DNA from 4 places in the Paenibacillus litoralis genome. Region 3 is predicted to be linked to each of the others. Evidence: riboswitches for the same ligand, from Rfam matches in the RefSeq annotation. Region 3 holds a riboswitch; each other region holds the start of a gene.
What was found. Region 3 has a riboswitch for cyclic di-AMP ahead of ACKGJP_RS33825 (hypothetical protein). Riboswitches for the same ligand answer to the same signal wherever they lie in the genome.
Positions count from the first base shown of each region.

Region 1 (4,951 bases), 450 kb from region 3:
AGGTGAATCGGATGATTCGATACGTGAAGGAAGGCTGGACGGAGGCGTGGCGGCAGCCGTTCGTCCTGCTGACGATGTTTGTTTACCGGTTCGCTTGGGGCTTCGCGCTCTTCTCCCTCGCCCGTTCCGTCGTGCTGCCCCTTCTGCACCGGTACCCGGGCAAGACGATTTCGGAGTCGCAGGTTCAGCTGTTCTATGCGGAGGGGCAATTTCAGCTGCTCAAAACGGACATCGCCCACTCCTACCTTTGGCTGCTGCTCGGTCTGCTTATTGCCCGCATGGCGCTTACGCCTCTGCTGAACGCCGCCGTCTACTATTCGATCGCCCGACCTGAAGAAAATGCCGGCTACCGTTTTTTTAAAGGGATCAAGAAGCTTGGCTTGCCGTTTATCGGCTACTATACGCTGCGCATAGCGCTGACGCTCGGTCCTCTTGCTTTGCTCCTTCCGAAGGTCAAAGGCATCGTGGCGCACGGCGGCAGCTATGAAGGGATTCTGAAGGAACTGCTGCCGTATGGAGTCGCCGCCTTTCTGTACGGCGCTTTGATTCATCTTTTGTTCGTCTTCCTCCAGCTTGGCCGGGCCGAGGAGCGCCCGATGGGAGCGTCGCTCGGCACCCTGTTCCGCTCCTTTCTCCTAATGATCGGCGTAGCCCTTGTATTGTTTCTCATCACTTTGCTCATCTCCAGCATCGTCGTCTTCGCATCGCTCATGTGGGCCGGACTATGGGCGCTCATCCTGTACCAGGTTTATAGGTTCGTACAGACGCTGTTCGATCTGTGGGGAATCACCTCCCAGCATCGGCTGTACGTGGAGAAAAGCGACTATTGAACGATCCCCGTGACCGCAAGCGCAAAGAATGAATAAAACCTCCAAACCGCCGAGAATGAATGCGGGCTTGGAGGTTTTTTCAGCATGCAGCCGGGTTTATTTACGGTATAGAAAATAGTTGACCTCAAGCGGCACTTCGATCGACACGAACCGCAGCGACGCGCTTCCGCTTGCCTCAAAGCGGAATGAAGATTCCGCATTCGCAGCGGTCAAGACCGCGAAGTCTGCGTATTGCAAAGGCTCGGCCCGCAGCCCCGACTGCTCCTGTACGCCGCCTTCGCCCTCGACGACGAGCAGTGCGACGGCCCGGCCCTTAGGCACCTCGTACCTGTGCATGCTCCCCGGATCCAGCGTCACATCGAGCATGATCGGCGCCGTAATCAGCGAGACCGGGGCGCCTTCGCCGATGATCGTTTTCACCTTAACGCCATCCTCATTACGCGCCGGAAACTGCTCGTGCTCGAATTGACGGTAGGTCGGCTCCAGCTTATTCGCCTCAACGAGATTCGGCTCGAACCAAATCTGGAACAGCTCCGCATCCTTCTCCAGCTTCTCGGCGTGATGCACGCCGCTGCCCGCCTGCATCACTTGCGCGCCTCCGGCGGAAACCTGCTGCGAGTTCCCGAGGGAATCGCTGTGCACCCCCGTACCTTTGAGCACGTACGAAACGATTTCGAACCCCGAATGCGGATGGGGAGGGATTTCGAACGTTTCGTTCGCCTTAGCCCACGCCCAGTAAAACAGCGGTCCTACGCGCTTTACGGCCCCCTCTTCGCGAGGGAACGCGATCGGCTTGCGCTCGCTGATTTCTCCGTTTTGGCCGAACTGCCCTCTCCCCTGCTGCTCCGTTCCGTAAATCGTTACTCCCATTTTAAATTCCTCCTTTGATTAGGTTGTCCAATACGTCCGCTTATCCCGCAGGAAAGCCTCGTTTATGTTGCCAGTCAAAAAATCTCAAAATTAAGATAATGACGTTGCGGCGGGCACCAGTAAGCTACTTGTAAGTCTCCTGTGCCGCTTTGCCCAGCTTCTTGAGCAGCCGCACCGCTTGCTTCTTCTCTTCCGGGTTTAGCCCGCTTACCGCTTGCCGGATCGCCTCCGTATGCGACGGAAACAGCTCTTGTATGAGCTTACGGCCATTGTCCGTCAGCTCCGCATAAATGACGCGACGGTCATTCGGATAAGGAACCCGATTCAACAGCTTCTTTCTCACGAGCTTATCGACCACATACGTGATGTTTCCGCTCGAAATTAATATTTTCTCTCCGATCTGCTGAAGCGGCTGCGGTCCTTTATGATAAACCAGTTCAAGCACGCCGAATTCCGTCGGATTAAGACCGTGCCTGCGAATATGACGGGTTGAATGGGCTTCCGCCCAAATGTGCGCCCGGGACAGCACTATATACAGCTCGAGCGATTCGTCCTTCCCCTCGTCGACATGTGCCATTGCTTCTTCCCTCCGATCGACCAGCGCGATTGAATTATCTTAACATTAAGATAATCGAACGCTGCTATTTTGTCAAACGCTGCCGAGTATTCGGCTTTATCCGGCCGTTCGACAAAATTCTCGGTTATTTTTAAAAAAGATGATGTTTTTTTAAAGAAAACTTAAGAAACCGGCAGGATTTTCATCCCGGATAGCGAATTCATAACGTCGGCAAGAAAAAAAAGGAAAGATGCCGAATTCCCTGATCGGGAAACGGGGGAACCAATACTGGGTGAATTGATCTCGAAAGCAAGGGATCATAGGGTACCTTCAACCGAACCCTCAGCTAACCTCGTAGGCAACGGAAGGAGTTTCGTTTTGAAGAAAGCTGTCGTATTTGTCGTTAGTATCGTCATGTTTCTGAGCTTCATGGCAAGCAGCGTCTCTGCGGAAACCCCGCTGAACGAAGCAGTGGACGAATTGATTGGAACCCCTTACAAATATGCGGGGATGTCGGAAAAGGGCTTTGACTGCTCCGGCTTTACCAGCTATTTGTTCGCCAAGTTCAACATCGATCTGCCTCACAGCTCGAAGTCCCAAAACACGGAGGGCTTCTGGGTCGACAAGAAGGATCTCCGCGCAGGAGATCTGGTGTTCTTTAACACCGACGGCAAAGGGATTTCCCATGTCGGCGTCTACCTCGGGGATGGCATTTTCGCTCATTCCGCAACCGGAGACGGCGTCATCAAAACGAAATTGTCCGATTCGTATTACGCGAAGCGGTACGTTTCGGCCCGCCGCGTGATGTGGGACGATCTTTACAATCAGTTGACCACGGACGCGAAATAAGTAAAAGCAAGCGAAAGTATAAGTATTGCCTTATCCGAGTACATACTTATATGTCGCGAAAAAGACCTTCCGGACTCATGTCCGGGAGGTCTTTTTCCGTCCCCTATTTGGATCTTAGCCAGTTATACCGCTTGAATAACCGGCCAGTGCAGCTCGACGCCCTCGGCGGCGAGCAGCCGCTGGAAGTCGGCAAGCAAAGTCGCATCGTTGCGCACCTGGCGGGGCTCTACTTGATTAAGCATGCAGAACACGGCCAGATAGCCGGCTGCTTCCCCGATGTTCCATTCCACCGGATGAAGCCGGTAGCATCCGTTCGTCAGATGGGTCGTCCCGATATTTTTGCAAGCCGGCAGCAGGTTGTTCATCCGTACCGGGATTAAGCTGCCGAGCGGAATTTGGAACGGGTAGGTCGAGCTGTCGATATACGACTGCATGCCGGTGCTCGGATGCAAGTCCATCCGATAGCAGCCGATGCCGATCGTATCCGCGAACGGCATCGCGCCTTGGTCGCCGCGGCAAGGCGCCGTAATATGCTGCTCCAGCACCGTGAACTCGGCACGGATCCGGCGAGATTCGCGGATGTATGCCGCCTTTGCCAGCCCGTCCTCCGTGCCGACTACGTCTTTGCGCAGCCTTAAGCCCGGGTAACCGAGCTTGCCGTCCGGCCGGGGCGCTTCCGTCTGCATCCAATAGAAGAACGAAAGGCTTAGCTGTCTCGCCCCTTCCAGGTGACGCTGCCGCTCCTCTTCACTGACGTCGATGACCGGGCCGAGCCAGTAATCGTGCATAATCCAGTTAACTAGCGTAATATCGCTGGCATAAGTGCCCGGAGCGAAGTTCGATTTGTCGATAATGCGCCGGTACCGCCACAGATCAGGAACGCCTTGCTGCGGCATAATCGAGTAGAGCGTCGGCTCCAGCGTAATATAGTGCGGAACAAGCATGCCCAACTGCTTGCCCGGCCAAAAATCGGCCTGGTAATCGCGCCAGAACGCATAGTCCCGCGGCTTTTCGATCGTGTGGTCTTCACCTTCGATATAATCCATGGCAAAACAGTGCGTAATCGCCTGCATATCGGTAGGATCGGCATCTCCCGTCAACGCGTGCGGCTCGCCGGTTTCCCGCTGCGATTCGGAACCCGTTACATATTCCGTGCCCGTCATCGGGAGCAAGTCGCCGCATTCGGTCGCGTCCAAAAAATAAGGCGCCGTCAGTACCGTCTCGCCGCCGGTATCGGTATGGCGAACCGTAACGGAACGGACGCGATCGCCGTCGGTCTCCGCAGCAACCGGTACGCAGTTGAGCAGCACGACAAGCTTGCCGCTATGCACATAGGGCGCCAGCATATCCTGCAGTACGGCTAAGGCGGTACGCGGCTCGTGGCATAAGCGGCTGACGTTCCCGTTGCCGGGATTCAGGTTCCGGTTGGCGCGCGCTTCCGGCGTAAGCGGCATTGTGCGCCTGTAGAAATCGCGCACGCCGTCGCGGAATTGCCGGTAAGTACGCGTACAGCCGAATTGCTCGATCCATCTGTGCTCGTCGGGCGGCACCGCTTGACTGGTCAGCTGCCCGCCGATCCAATCGGTTTCTTCGGTCATCACGACCGTCTTGCCCAATCTCGCTGCAGCTAACGCTGCGGCGCAACCGCCCGTTCCCCCTCCGATAATCACCACATCGCTCTTCCGTTCCCGCTTCATCCGTCTCCATCCCTTCAACCTTCATTTGTTCCGTCAAGTTACGTTTTTGTTTCAAATCTCAGAAAGTATAAACTCCGCTGATTGTTCGATTTCTCGGTAAACGTCTGGCACCAAAGTAGACCGAAGGGCGCTTATCCTTGGTAAATAAA
Region 1 covers NZ_CP176395.1:8,503,684-8,508,634, forward strand. Annotated here, with positions in the region: gene ACKGJP_RS35885 (M1 family metallopeptidase) at 1-1, shown strand, start outside; gene ACKGJP_RS35890 (hypothetical protein) at 12-830, shown strand; gene ACKGJP_RS35895 (pirin family protein) at 927-1,700, opposite strand; gene ACKGJP_RS35900 (MarR family winged helix-turn-helix transcriptional regulator) at 1,825-2,277, opposite strand; cyclic di-AMP (ydaO/yuaA leader) riboswitch at 2,498-2,632, shown strand; gene ACKGJP_RS35905 (C40 family peptidase) at 2,635-3,105, shown strand; gene ACKGJP_RS35910 (FAD-dependent oxidoreductase) at 3,228-4,802, opposite strand.
Region 1: it holds a riboswitch for cyclic di-AMP, as region 3 does, so the genes downstream of both, ACKGJP_RS35905 (C40 family peptidase) here and ACKGJP_RS33825 (hypothetical protein) in region 3, are expected to answer to the same signal.

Region 2 (4,951 bases), 3.7 Mb from region 3:
GCTGAAAAGTTACAGGGCTCTCGAACAAATCTTTTCAACCCTTCGAAATCGTCACGCTCGGCCGGTATCCGGGCAACTGAAAAAGCACGGTCATAGAGACCGTGCTCATAAGTTTAACCCTAAAACAACCATGAGAGCTGCACCTGTCCAGCCAATATTCCATGCCTACCTAGGATAAAAGGACGAATTGATTGGGATGACTTTTGATGTACGCGGCAATAAGCCGGTGCGCACTCTCTGCGGCCGACGTGTACTCAGCGAACAAATGTTCCGACAAACTCCTAAGCTCCGGGTCCCTGTCCAAATCGAGCGCACTGGCTTCCATCCAGCTGCCGTTCGACAAGCGATTCGTTCGATCAAGCGCTGTCTCGGCTTTATTCATGACGCGCAAGGTCTCATCCGCCCCGTAAAAGCGCAAACCGGCAAGCAGAGCCTCCCACGCTTTCGGCTTCCTTAGCTGTTCACAAGTCCACCAATACCATTCGACCGCCGAACGGCATGCGTGATTGTGGTAAGCGCGAAAGAGAAATAGCCCTCTTTGGCCTTCGCCAAGGGCTTGGTACATCTCCGCTTTCGTTCGGTCATCCTTTCCTCTCACCTGCAGCAGCAGAGGGCCGATACACGCCCACCCGAGCGTTTCCCCCTCCAATGCTTCGAAAATCTCTCGTTCCACCGGAACTAAAAGAATAATAATCGCCTCCACCCTCACCATACATGGGAAGCGGGCGGAAATCAATATGCCTTGCAATCTCATTTATTGACCGTCACTAGTTCGTTCCGATGCGATGACTCAGCAGCCATTCGAACAAATCCGGCCTGCGGTAAACCTCATCCATGATCTGATGCTTATAGCCGGGAAGCGGTGTTAGCAGGCTTCGACCGCCCTTTTCCTTAATGGCATTAACCATTTCTTCCGAATGTTTGTAAGGAACTACGTCGTCCTCGACTCCGTGAAAAGCCCAGACCGGCATCCGTTCGAAGACTTTCGCCTCCTTCGGATCATACCATCCGGATAGAGGGACAACCGCGGCAAAACGGTCGGGAGCATGTGCAGCCAGGTCCCATGCACCGTTTCCGCCCATACTGAAGCCGGTCACATAGACACGCGCAGAATCGATTCGGAGGGAGGATACCGTGTGATCCAGCAAAGCGATAACCTTGCTTCGCTCTTGCGGCCAAAAAGAGTTCGAAGGACACTGCGGTGCGACCACGGCAAACGGAAAATCGTCTTGTCTAACGGCTAGCCCCGTCAATCCATAACCTTCAAGCATGCTTAGATCCTCTCCGCGCCTCTTGATTCCGTGCAGAAACAGGATCAACGGCCAAGTTGTATCCTTGTTTTCTTCATATCCGTTCGGCACGAACCAAAGATGTCCTAACGTTCCGTTATGTACCGCTCGCTTTACTATTGGCATTGGATTCCCTCCTTGCTGGTTGAAAAAATTGTAAGTAAAGTCACGGTCAACCGTCAAGGAATTTGTGTACATGCCCTCCCTTTTTTATATACATTTCTAGCGGAGAGGCGAATAAGGTAAACGATAAGGGGGTGTACGGCATGGTACTTATTCGCATGGAAAGCGCAGCCAAAACGTACCGGCTAGGCGGAGAAACGATAAAAGCGCTCGATAACGTAAACCTCGACATTGAGCGGGGCGAATTCATCGCCGTCATGGGTCCTTCCGGATCCGGGAAGTCGACGCTGATGAACGTTCTGGGCTGTCTGGACGTACTTGAAACCGGCAGTTATTCGCTTGACGGGAGAGAAGTTCGAGGAATGACGGACGCTCAGTTGGCCGATATCCGAAACCGCAAAATCGGTTTCGTCTTTCAAAGCTTCAACCTGCTTCCTCGGCTGACCGCAATAGAAAACGTGGAGCTGCCGCTGATTTATCGAGGGCTTTCCAAAAAGGAACGGCTGAAAAAGGCGGCATGCGCTCTCGCTGAGCTCGATATGCAGGACCGTGCGGAACATAAACCATCCGAGCTGTCCGGCGGGCAGCAGCAGCGCGTCGCCATTGCGCGGGCATTAGCCGGCGACCCGCCCATTTTGCTGGCGGACGAACCGACAGGTGCGCTGGACACCGCTACAGGTAACGATATCCTATCGATACTAAGGCGCCTCAATGCGCACGGGCGAACAATCGTTCTCATCACGCATGATCCCGCTATCGCTAAGCAAGCTGACCGTATCATCCATATCCGGGATGGCCGAGTAGATTTAATCGTCTGCTGATAAGCCGCAAAATAAAACAGCCGTCAACGCAAGGCTGACGGCTGTTTCGATTGAAGATCGTATAAGGGCAACTTGCTCTGGTGAAGCTAAGCTTAGTTCGCGATAAACTCCTGCACCCATTCGCCATTGTAGTAAGCGACGCCGATCTTCGTGAAGTTCGGGCTCAAAATGTTTTGACGGTGCCCGGCGCTGTTCATCCAAGCAGTCATGACCTCTTGCGGAGTGCGCTGTCCTTTGGCAATGTTCTCCCCGGCATACGTGTAACGAATCCCGTAAGATTTCATCATGTCGAACGGCGAACCGTAAGTCGGTGAGTTATGATCAAAATAGTTATTGGTATACATGTCTTTGGCTTTATCGAGCGCCATAGCCGCCAAAGCGCTGTCGCTGGAGAGCGGCTTCAGCCCTGCTTTCGCGCGTTCCTGGTTGACCAGGTCGACTACTTGGCTGGCATAAGCCGATTGCGAAGCATTCGCGTTCGAGCCTTGTTGAGAGCCTCCTGTAGTTCCAGAGCCTGTTTGCGAGCCTGTGCCTGTGCCTGCACCGGAACCACCGCCTGTCGAACCTGCTCCCGTTCCTGCTCCGTTGCCCGTACCCGGTTTTGCCGAGAAGTCAGGCGCTTTAACGCCAAGCTTGGCAAGCAAGTCGTTCACATTAATGTTATTGAAATTCTTATTTCCTTGAAGCAAGGCTCCCAAATCAATACCATATTGCTTGGCTGCTGCGACTTGCGGGGCATTATCCGGAACGATGCATGGCGCTGCGGAAGCAGAAGCCGCACCGGCGCTAATAATCGGACCCAATACCAGAACACCTGTCATCGCTACTTTCTTAAAACGTTGCATCAAAAAAATCGTCTCCTTTTCCCGGCCTACGAGGTTAGCTGACGGATTCGGGTCAAAGAGTAAACACCCGGCCACAACGACGTGGCTTCACCCCAGTGACAAGGGTTCCCCCGTGCTTCTGACGAAGCTTCGGCCTTCTGTTTTTTTTGCCTCCGACAAACCGTTTTGGGCGGCTTCCCTTTGGCACGGTCAATTGTAGCACGGGAGATAGTCGATTTCATGACACAAAGTCTTCCAGAACGCGAAAACGACGATGCTTTACAGATGAAACAACGAGAGCACGAGACCGACGAGAAAGCCGCAGAGTGCGCCGTTTACGCGGATCCATTGCAGGTCGCCGCCGATTTTTTGTTCCAGCATTTGGACTAACGATTGGTCGTCCAACTTATTGAGATTGTCGCGAACCAGCACGCCGATACGGAAATGATTTTTCTCTACAAGATCAACGAGAAACGTACGAAGCCCTTCTTCCCATTTGTCGGTCATGCCCGGAATCGATCTTATTTTCTCGACGACGAACCTGTATGCGCTCAACACATACCGCCCGCCGTTTCGTTCATCTTCCTCCAGCTTTGCGACAGCCGCGTCGCGAATGTCTTGCAGCCTCTCGAGCAGAAAAGCTTCGGTTTCCGGACTCTCCGCTTTCTTCTCCAGCCACCCCTTCAGCTTCGATAGAATATCGTCGTTGTTCGCCAGTCTGTCCGCTTGATCCTTCAATTCGTAAAGCAGCTGCTCGCGGTAAGGGTTGCCCGGCTGACGAAGCTCGCGCATGCCGGAAACGAGCATCCCCTGCAGGATGCCGCCAAGCTTCTCTTCATTCATAAATCCGATAAAAGCTTGCACGGCAAACCCCATAAACCCGCCGACTTGAAGCTCATTCAGCTTGCCGTAAGCGATTCTCCCGAGCAACTGCTCCGTTTCTCTTTTGACGGCCCAATCCGTTCCCATTTCGAGCGCCCGATCGAGCGCTTTCTCGTCCCAACCGTCCCGAATGGCCGATGCGACAGCGGATTGCGCCAGAGGCTTAAGCTCTTTGTTCCGGACATAACTCGTCAGGTAGCTTTGAATTACCGGGGCAAATCGCTCCAAAGGAAGCTGTTTAAGCAAGGATTGCAGGAACGCCAAAATCCTTTTCCTAGCTTTCCGCTTCAACACAACCTTCGTTACCGCCGAAGAGATGATCGTCATCAGATTCAATTGGCTTAATTTATGCGTAATGCTATCTTTGTTCAACAGTTCCGTTTCCATAGCGGAAATAAGCGAATTAACGATTTTCCCTCTGTTCTTGAGAAGGAGCGAAGTATGCGGGATGGGAATCCCGAACGGATGGCGGAAAAGGGCGGTTACGGCGAACCAGTCTGCGATACCGCCGACAAGACCAGCTTCAAATCCCCCTTGGAGCAACGTCGTAATAAGGCTATCCGGCAAAAATAACGTGACGATAAAGCCGATTCCCATAGCAGCAAGAGAAAATCCGGCAATGTTCCTCGTGTTCAAATCAAACATCCTCCGATCGTTCAGAGATACGTACTAGTATCCCTCAAAAACTTTGCCTTACACGGCAAGAAGCATCTTTCTGCAAAATGGTTCCATTAGGTTCGCGGGCGAGTGCGATTCGTCGGAACCGCGGCTGTCGGATCGTCCGGCCAATAGTGTTTGGGATACCGCCCTTTCAAGTCCTTCTTCACTTCAAAATAAGCATCCCGCCAAAAGCTTGCCAAATCGCGCGTCACCTGAACGGGACGTTGCGCCGGCGAGAGCAGATGAACGGTCAGCGGCACCCGTCCGCGGCCGATCGACGGCGTATGCTCGAGGCCGAACATTTCCTGCAGCCGGACGGCCAAAACGGGTGATTCGGGATCGCTATAGTCAA
Region 2 covers NZ_CP176395.1:4,349,346-4,354,296, reverse strand. Annotated here, with positions in the region: gene ACKGJP_RS18110 (hypothetical protein) at 170-754, opposite strand; gene ACKGJP_RS18105 (prolyl oligopeptidase family serine peptidase) at 768-1,415, opposite strand; gene ACKGJP_RS18100 (ABC transporter ATP-binding protein) at 1,556-2,233, shown strand; gene ACKGJP_RS18095 (CAP domain-containing protein) at 2,326-3,078, opposite strand; cyclic di-AMP (ydaO/yuaA leader) riboswitch at 3,087-3,223, opposite strand; gene ACKGJP_RS18090 (DUF445 domain-containing protein) at 3,337-4,575, opposite strand; gene hrpB (ATP-dependent helicase HrpB) at 4,671-4,951, opposite strand, start outside.
Region 2: it holds a riboswitch for cyclic di-AMP, as region 3 does, so the genes downstream of both, ACKGJP_RS18095 (CAP domain-containing protein) here and ACKGJP_RS33825 (hypothetical protein) in region 3, are expected to answer to the same signal.

Region 3 (4,951 bases):
CGCTTCCTTGATCACCGGCGCTGATTCACCGGTTATCGCCGATTCGTCGACCGAAGCGAGCCCCTCGATGACTTCGCCGTCTCCCGGGATCATCTCTCCTTGGGAGACGATGACGATATCGCCTTTGCGCAGCTCGGTGGAGGCAACGACCTTAACGCCGTCTCCGACCGCCTTATTGGCGGAAATCTCCTTTTTCGACTGCTTCAGCGAGTCGGCCTGGGCCTTGCCCCGTCCCTCAGCCAGCGCTTCGGCGAAGTTCGCGAACAACAGGGTAAACAGCAGAATCAAAAAGACGGACAGATTGAAGCCGACATTGCCTTCGGCATCGAAGGCTGACGGGAACAGCGTCATGATCAGCACGATCAGCGTCCCGACTTCCACGACGAACATGACCGGATTTTTCATCATCGCGGCAGGATTCAGCTTCGTAAAGCTATCGATAACGGCCCGCTTGACGATTCCCGGCGTCAGCAGCCTTTTGCGTTTCGTATTCATTACAGTTCACCTCATTATAGATTGGCGGGCTATTCAAAATTAGACGCGGAGCACGCTCACCCGGACGGCTTCGGTTAACGGAGCGTCAGATGTTCGGCGATAGGCCCCAGCACCAGCACAGGCAGGAACGTCAGCGCCCCGATAATGAGGACAGTCCCGATCAGAATGCCCGTGAACAGCTTGTTATCCGTGCGAAACGTCCCGACCGTTTCCGGCACCCATTGCTTCTTGACCATCGAGCCGGCGACTGCCAGCAGGGCGATCATCGAGACGTATCGGCCGAACAGCATCACAAGCCCCGTCGAAATGTTCCAGAACTTCGTATTGTCCGCCAGCCCTTCGAAGCCCGAACCGTTATTGGCGGCTGAAGACGTATATTCGTAGAGCACCTGAGAGATGCCGTGAAAGCCTGAATTCGTAATCGCGCCTTTGCCGAGGTCGGTCATGAAAGCCAGCGCCGTCGGAGCCAAAATAATGAAAGGATGCGCCAGAATGGCGATGGCGATCAGCTTCATTTCGCGCGCCTCGATTTTGCGCCCGAGAAATTCCGGTGTCCGGCCGACCATCAGCCCCGCCAAAAACACGCCGAGTATGGCGTACATCAGCATATTCACAAGCCCGACGCCTTTGCCGCCGAAAACGCAGTTGAGCATCATTTCGGCCATCGGCACAAGCCCTCCGAGCGGGGTCAGCGTGTCGTGCATGTTATTGACCGTGCCGGTCGTCGCCGCCGTCGTTACAGCCGTGAACAGGGCGGATTGGGCGATGCCGAAGCGGACTTCCTTCCCCTCCATGCTGCCCTGAGACGCATCGATACCGAGTGCGTTCAACACCGGATTCCCTTGGCTTTCCGCATAGTACACAAGCGATAGGAACGAGAGGAACAAGAACATCATCGCGGAAAACACGACCCAGCCCTGCTTCTTGTTGCGGGCAAACAGCCCGTACGTGTAAGGAAGAGCGGCAGGCAGCATCCACATCGAGAGCATTTCGATCACGTTGGTTAACGGGCTCGGATTTTCGAACGGATGCGCTGAGTTAGCCCCAAAAAAGCCGCCGCCGTTCGTCCCCAAATGCTTGATCGATTCCAGCGAAGCGACAGGTCCGATCGCGATCGTCTGCGTCTCGCCCTCCAGCGTCGTAACGGTCAAATTCGGCTGCAGCGTTTGCGGCACCTTTAGTGCGACGAGAACTAGCGTAACGACGATCGCCAGCGGGAAGAATACGCGTGTATGGGCTTTAATGAAGTCTTCAAAAAAGTTGCCGACCGTCTTCCCTCTGCTCGTTATCCCGCGGACAAAGGCAATCGCAACGGAAAAGCCCGTAGCCGCCGAGGTGAACATCATCATCGTCATAACGGCCATTTGCGAGAAATACGATACACCTGATTCGCCGCTATAGTGCTGCAGATTCGTATTCGTCATAAAGCTGATGACCGTGTTGAAGATGAGAGACGGCTCCATATTGCCGATCCCGTTCGGATTAAGCGGCAATCCGTTTTGCAGCCGAAGAATGATATAGCTGATCGCGACTAAGACGATATTCGTCAAAATAAAGCTGACCGCGTACGTTTTCCACGACATGCCGCCGCGGTTTTTTAGTCCGACGATCTTGAATATGACATTCTCGAACGGCCCGAAAACCTTGTCCGTGCGATTCGGTTCATTTGAAAATACGTGAAACAAATAGGTGCCCATCGGCTTAACCAGCAGCAGCAGAATGACGATCACCGCCGCTATTTGCAGTACTCCCATTGCGATTCCTCCTCTTTCATTCCCCAAAAAGTGAAGCGAAGCTTCGAAGCTTATTCCGATTACTTCCGAGGAGCCCCGGTTGTTCCCCAAAAAGTGAAGCGATGCTTGACGGCGTTAAAATTTCTCCGGGTTAATTAACGCATAGATAAGATATACAAACAGGAATACCGTAAACACGTACACGAGTATCACCGGCCATCGCCTCCCGTTTCATCGACTACCCGGCCGCACCAGGCGAGAAACCCGTAGAACAACAGGAACGTACCTGCCAACGTCAAAATCATGACCAGATCGAGCATGCTTGCCCCTCCTTCTTCCTTCCAACCGTTTGGCGGCATCGCTACCGCATCAAGAACGACATTTCCTCTTGCCGGCTGTAGATGACATAGTCAGCGCCCAGCCCTTTATAGATGGCCCGCGGATTCGGGCTTTGCGTGATCACGTAAATCGGCTTCGACGTCCAGCTCCGGCAAACCTGAATATACCGGCAGCACAAGGGCAAGCTTTGTTCAAACAAAAAAACTTTGCCGATCGGCCAATCCGGCACTTGCCACGTATCAATCGCATTCGTATCGACCGTGCAGATTCGCTTAACGCCGATTCGCCGCATTCTGGCTTCTTCCGTCTCGTTATTTACCAGCGCCGCATAGGGGATTCCCTTCACTTCCAGCAGCCTGATCAAGCTTTCGCCGGCTTTGTTGGGCGCAGCGACGAGACAATATTCGATTTCCCGTTCCATTCCCGTTCTCCTCTCGTTCATGCAAGAGAGGGCAACCTGTACTCCCAATAACGGTGCTGTCAGTCAAAGCGCATTCCGGGCTGGCAAACCCGCTTCTGCCGAACTCCTGAAAACGTCTTTCACAATTCCGCACAGCAAAAAGAAGCCCGGTTGAAGAGGACTCTTCTCGTGGCTTCTAGCAAGCACGGCGAAATAACCGCACCCGTCACGATTCAGGTTGCCTCTCTCAATACGCTTACGAGGTTAGCTGCCGGATTCGGGCGTGAGAGTCGCCCTACCTCTATCGTTATGGCATTCGCATAACTTATAGAGGATTCACCCCATGCGCCATTAAGGCGCGTCGGTTCCCCCGCTCCCCGGTATTCCGGGGACTCAGCGTCTTTCCTTACGGTATAAGACAATACAAAACCACAGGGATGGAATCCCTGTGGCCGTTTAGGCGATCACAAAGCTTCATCATCCTCTCTCCAAAAGCACGTCTGCGGACTTTCTCCGCTTCGTGTGCCAAACAACGCTTGCGAGGTTAGCTGACGGATTCGGGCGGTGAGAGTCGCCCTACGTCCCGCAGCGCTCCATGGCGCCCTGCGGAACGATTCACCCCGTGCGGCGCATGCCCGGCTCTCACACCGGTTCGCGTGCCGCGATTGGTTCCCCCGTTTTCCTTGCGGAAATTCAGCGAATCAGAATTTGGAAACTGTATAAGTAAATCATGAATCGTATCTTACTCCCTGCTCTACGACCTGTAAAGCAACGCCGATGCCGAAATTCGGCGCGCCGGCCCCGCGCGGGATTGCCCTATCCCCCTCAAACCATAAAATCTCCCATTATCACTGAATATCTCTTATTTCCTACGATTATCGTTATTATCGCGAAAGATGAAGCAAAAGAGCTCCCAGCGCATGAAAAACGAACTTTCGGCCCGATGAAAGCGATACAATGGCGAATAGCCGTCTCACACGTCGTTTTCTCGCGATTGGAATACTTTACAAGCCATATTCGCTGCTGGTATCATTTCATGCTGCTTCGCGCAGATAGGGATACAAGAATAAACGCATTGCGGCGTCTTTAAAGCCAGACGTTACCGAGAAATCGAACAATTAGCGGAGGATATACTCTGAGATTTAAGAAAAACCTTCAGGAAAGTTCACCCTGTCGGTCCTTTTTGTGCGAAGCCTTACGTCTGCGCGTGGGAGAGGGGACGGGTATGGGATTCCAGCCGCTCTTGAAATCGTGTTTCATTGAATTGGTTTTACGGTAATAACACGATTTCAAAGGCGGCCGCTGTCGCTCTTCCACCCCATACCCGTCCCCTCTTCTCACCTTTCCTGCTTTCTGTTACGCCTTGGTTCCCTACCGGTCTTCCAGCCGGTATTCATTGCCATGAACACCGCTGTCCTTGTCCAGACAGAACGTAGATGCGTGATTTGCCGCATTCACTTTCGATTTCATAGCCAAGCGGAACTGCAGTACACTACGTCTTATTCCGAAAAAACCAGTCAAAAGCGCAAAATAAGAGTCCTCCACGTCTTCTAAAATGAGCGTTTTGCCACCACGAAAAAACCGCCTAGCGCATGCGCTAGGCAGTTTCTTTGCAAATCACTATCGCGTGGTTACACGCTTTTGCGGCATATCGGGCAGTTCGTTGACCGAAACGACGCGGTTCGTTTTTTTGACAGGCTTGATCCAGTGCCGCTCGTTGCCCGGCAGGTCATCGAACCAGGACGCATCGTCCGGGCAATCCAGCGTCATAAATTTGCCGTAATGGCCGTCGCGCGACTGGTGATATTTCAAGTAAGCTTTTCCGTTTTCGATCGCTAAAATTTCGATTTTCCCGGATGTGTGGCTCATGGACAGTCGTACCCGCTTACCGAGTCCCGACGTTCTCGCCTTGGCTCCTTCTACGATTCGGTACACTTCGTGCAAAGGAAGGACGAAGTCCCGATTGCCCGCCACCGGACGATTG
Region 3 covers NZ_CP176395.1:8,057,348-8,062,298, forward strand. Annotated here, with positions in the region: gene kdpB (potassium-transporting ATPase subunit KdpB) at 1-495, opposite strand, end outside; gene kdpA (potassium-transporting ATPase subunit KdpA) at 570-2,249, opposite strand; gene kdpF (K(+)-transporting ATPase subunit F) at 2,364-2,441, opposite strand; gene ACKGJP_RS33825 (hypothetical protein) at 2,590-2,988, opposite strand; cyclic di-AMP (ydaO/yuaA leader) riboswitch at 3,205-3,376, opposite strand; cyclic di-AMP (ydaO/yuaA leader) riboswitch at 3,486-3,676, opposite strand; gene ACKGJP_RS33830 (KamA family radical SAM protein) at 4,588-4,951, opposite strand, start outside.

Region 4 (4,951 bases), 1.8 Mb from region 3:
GTTAAGAACGATTTTTTCGATTACGCTTACTTGGAGCAGTTTCTGACGGCGGAGGATAAAGTGAAACCGAAAATCACGCTTACGGGCAGCATCGACCATCAGGTAAGCCAATTGCTATACGGCATGTTGGAGGAATACACGGCCCGGGATTCTTACTACGAGCTGATGATCAAAGGCAGCCTGCTCAAGCTGCTGTCCGTCATTATCCGGGCCTACCGCGAAGACGCCGTCAAGGAAATGGGCGATAAAGCGGACAAATACCGGCCGCTCATCAAGGCTGCGATCGATTACATGCATCAGCACTACGATCAAGAAATCCGGCTGGACCAGATGTGCAAAATAACGATGCTGTCGAAGACGTATTTTTGCGATTTGTTCAAGCATCTCACCGGCAAAACGTTCAACGACTACTTGATCAACCTGCGCATCAAAAAGTCGACGGAGCTGCTCGTTCAGGCAAACCTGACGATAACGGACGTTTGCTTTCAAGTCGGCTTCAACGATTTGACGTATTTCTCCCGCATTTTCAAAAAGCATACGGGCATTTCCCCGTCCTACTACAAGAAATACGCGGCGTCGAGCAGGTAGAAGCGCGGGACGGCTGTCGGTAGGCAAATTTGGACACATCGACAGCAAATGGAGATAATAGGTCAACAATTTTGTCCGATAGTTCAATCATTGCGTTGCCTCCGGCTTTATAATCTAAGGAAAAAGCCCTAAGAGCGAGCGTTCAAAAAGTCGGCTTATCGGCACCGAGAAGGCAAGCAGAAGGAGAGTACAGGGTAGGCGACTTCTGAGAACAACCTCTAAGAAGGAGTAGACGGCGTTGTCGAATATCGGCGAATACATGCAAGGATATATGCCGCAAGGCAGCAAACGGGCAGCCGGAGCCAAACACATTCTGCTCGTCTATTGCGGTTATTACGAGAAGAAGGGAAGCGGCAAGCTTCCTTGCGGCCAGTGGACGAAAGACACGTTCCGGCCATACGTGGCACATTTGGATAAATCGGGCGAGCCCGACGACTTCTTCTTCGATACGTTCCTGTTCCTCGCGCTGCGAACGCCGGCCAGTGGCAGCCTCCACCGGTTCTACGAGTGGGTGATCGACTCGGTCCCCGGCGCGGCGGACGACTGGGGATGGATCATTCGCCGCGTGTTCGAGGAGAACCGGCAGCTGTTCGCCTTGAACGAGGCGGTCGCGGAAGCGAAGGAGAAACTCGGGCGCCCGGACCATAAAACCAAGGTCCTGATGATGCTCCCGTTCCCGGACAGCCAGAGCGTCCGTTTCGGTATCGGTTCGCGGGCGGTTCCTTATAGCCTGAAATCGACGGAAAGCCGGAATGCCGCCGTCCGCTGGTATATCGATGCGTTCCTGGAAGCCTTCCGCAAAGCGGACTTGCAGCATCTTGAGCTGCTCGGCTTTTACTGGATGCAGGAAGATGTCGATCCCGGCATTACCGGCGAGCTGGACAATATACGATTTACGCTTGATTATTTGCACGGGCAAGGACTCGTTCTCGGCTGGACGCCTTGGTGGGGAGCGGAGTTTAAAGCGGACGCCGAGCGGTTCGGCTTCGACTTCTCCATTTTGCAGCCGAACCATTACACGCAGGAGGAAACCACGTACGAACGGATTCGCGAAGCCGCTCAGCTCGCTGCACAGACGGGCCAAGGCATCGAGGTCGAGCTCGATTCGGCCGTTCTTTCCAGCCAAAAGCACCGGGAAACGTTCTACCATTACTTGAAAGGCGGCGTTGCGTTCGGCTACATGCGGGAGGCGGTAATGGCCTACTATCAGGACGTTCATGCGCTGTATGAGCTGTACCACGAGGGCGGCGAACGCGGCCGGAAGGTGTACGACGATATTTATGCGTTCACGAAGGGGACGTATATCGGCTGAGAGAAAGGCAAGTTGACGCGGCTGCAGAAAGCGTCCGGTTACGGAAGCAGGCGGCGTCAAGCCGCTGAACGCGAACTCAATTCGACTGCAAGAGCTTCAACAGTCGTGGTACGCGAATGGGAGCAGGGGTGTCCAGTCTGGGAATGAGATGGAGGCTGTCTCGAAAGCCATGAAAATGGCGGAGGGATTGCCTCTTCGCATTAGTAAGCCAACCGGAGATTTTTTGGTTGGCCTTCTTTACGATTCGTGTATCCTGTTTGCTGCCAAAAAATATGCTCTTCTCGGATGAAGCAACTGGAAAAACTCCATTTATTATGGCCAGTTTGATCTGCAGCTTGGAGTTAAATGGATTTTCTCCATCTTATTCCGCATGTTACTTACACAAATGGGAGAATTCTCAGAATGAACGGTAAGTTTTCCAGTTAGATGACGTTACGAAGCCCGTAGGAACAATAATTAACAGCATGTTTTCCAGTTAAAAGATCATGCGAATACGCACGAATAGTGTGTGTTTAAAAAGGCCACTTTTCAGAACCGAGAAGGTTGGATGAATCCGAGGAACGAGGACACGGAGCGTAGGCAAAACCTACGTGAGTACCGCAGTTACCGGATGAATTCAAGATTCGATGTCGAATAACCCACCTGTTCTGCTTCGTTATCAAAAGGGGGCTTTTTAAACAACCTCGAATAGTGTGTGTTTCAGAACCGAGAAGGTTGGACGTATCCGAATAAATCCCCCACAGCTACGAACGTTGGTAAGCCGCGAATGTGCAGCTGCGGTACGCATGCAAAGAGCCTCCGAATCCACAGCTGGTGGAGTCGGAGGCTCTTAGTCTTTGAGAGCGGCGACGGTCAGTCGCAAATGAATTTGCTTTCGACATCCGATTCAAAATGAATGAGATCCAGTTTCTCGCCCGTGTCCAGATAGATGTCGGATTGAATGGACGTCACTTCAAAGCCCGTGATGTCGGTCAGCTTCTGCTTCAGCAGCCCGTGCAGCCGGTCGCGATCCGTTTCGAGCGCATGAGGGTGGCCGTCTTCGCCGTATACGGGGAGCGCCATAGGGGATTGCCCGGTTTCGTCGCCGTCGATGCGCATGATCACGATATGATTGCGCACGATGCGGACGTCCATGTCGCTTACCTGCAGGCCGGATACTTCCAAGTGGCATTGCAGATAGGCAGCCTCGATTTGATTGCGCAGTTCGTTCATCATAATGCTTCTCTCCTTTTTGATGAAAGTTGGTCTAAAATGAATGCAAAAAAGAAGCCTAAAGAGCAGAGAAACTCTGCTCCGGCTTCTACGATTAGCGAAATAAGCGGTAGAGGCGCGAGTAGCGGTTCTCTCTCAAAGCGCTTACGAGGTTAGCTGTCGGATTCGGGCTTGAGAGTGCCCTACCCGAGCATACGAGGTATGCTCAAGATTCACCCCATGAAACCGGATTTGCGAACCGGCTTCGAATGGTTCCCCCGCTTCCCTTTCGGGAACTCAGCGATAGTTAAATCATGAAACTATTTAATCCTATAATACCGTGATTAGTCGGCAAAGTAAAATGAAAAAATTATACTTTCGTTTCCGTGCGCCGGGTCTAACATCCACGTCGAACGCTTCGCCATATATTTTGCGGGGACCACACCGGGGGTTCGCCTGCAGCTGCTGCGGAACGTCAGTGCCTTATTTCGGTTAGTTAGCGAGTAGATAGGCATTTCGCGGAACGAGGTGCCTTATTCACGGTAATATCGGCGATGTAGAGCGAATTACGGCCGAATAACGAACTGTCGTTCCGCGGCGTATCGCATTCAAGGGACTTGCTGCAAAATAGCGCATCTACGATCCGCTTAAACAGGAAACCGAGAGGATGTAATCACCGCGCTGGAGTCTTGAGGCCGGAACGAACGTAACCGATTAAACTGCATATCCGTTTCTCCTTGAATGTTCTTGCAAAACGGACTACCATTGATCTTATCGGGATATTTTGTGCGAAGAAAGCGGGAGGATCGGTCATGACGATGAACGGAAAAATAGTGATGGTTACCGGAGCGAACTCGGGGATCGGCAAAGCGACTGCGCTGGGCCTTGCCAAGCAAGGGGCCGCGGTTGTTATGGTAAGCCGCGACCGCGGCCGCGGCGAAGCGGCCCGCAAAGAAGTCGCCGAGCTTAGCGGGAACGGCGATATCGAGCTCCTGACGGCCGACTTTTCGTCCTTGGAGGACGTGCGGGAGCTGGCTCGGAAATTCCGGGAACGCTTCGGCAAGCTGCATGTACTGGTCAACAATGCGGGCGGCATGTTCTCGAAGCGCGAAAGCAGCAAGGACGGCTTTGAGATGACGTTCGCCGTCAATTACTTGGCGCCGTTCCTGCTCACCCACTCGCTGCTGGACACGCTCAAAGCGAGCGCGCCGTCCCGTATCGTGAACGTGGCCTCGCAGGTGCAGGCCAAAACGATCAACGCCGATACGGCGCTGAATCCGCCCGCCTATAAGGCGTTCGCCGCCTACGGCGAGGCCAAGCTTGCCGTCATCATGATGACGTATACGCTTGCCAAGAGGCTGCAAGGCTCTGCGGTAACGATTAACGCGCTCCACCCGGGAGCGGTTTACACGCCGCAATCGGCCAAGTTCGCGCCGGCCCCGCTGCGTCCTCTCATGCGTTTGTTTATGAAGACGCCGGAACAGGGGGCGCAGACGTCTTTGTTTCTCGCTTCGTCGCCGGAAATGGAAGGCCGGACCGGGAAGTATTACAAAGATTTGCAGATCAAGCAGACGGGAGCCGCTTCCTACGATATCGCCCTGCAGGAGCGGCTGTACGCCAAAAGCCTCGAATGGACCGGCGCAGAGCGGCCGTAACTCTTTATTGCCTGAAGAGGCTTCGCTCCCGAATGGCGGCAGGCGAGCTGATCCACGAATTCACACGTCGCGACGGGTACAGAAAAGGGCTATCCAAGATGCTCCGGGAAGGAGACTTGGATAGCCCTTTTCTTGCTTACGCTTATTCCCAAGGGAAGTTCATGATCAAGTGGTCGGAAAACTTCTTGCTTTCCTCCCGCCGGTA
Region 4 covers NZ_CP176395.1:1,118,101-1,123,051, forward strand. Annotated here, with positions in the region: gene ACKGJP_RS04720 (AraC family transcriptional regulator) at 1-588, shown strand, start outside; gene ACKGJP_RS04725 (DUF4855 domain-containing protein) at 827-1,900, shown strand; gene ACKGJP_RS04730 (hypothetical protein) at 2,753-3,115, opposite strand; cyclic di-AMP (ydaO/yuaA leader) riboswitch at 3,238-3,404, opposite strand; gene ACKGJP_RS04735 (SDR family oxidoreductase) at 3,904-4,746, shown strand; gene ACKGJP_RS04740 (acyl-CoA thioesterase) at 4,889-4,951, opposite strand, start outside.
Region 4: it holds a riboswitch for cyclic di-AMP, as region 3 does, so the genes downstream of both, ACKGJP_RS04730 (hypothetical protein) here and ACKGJP_RS33825 (hypothetical protein) in region 3, are expected to answer to the same signal.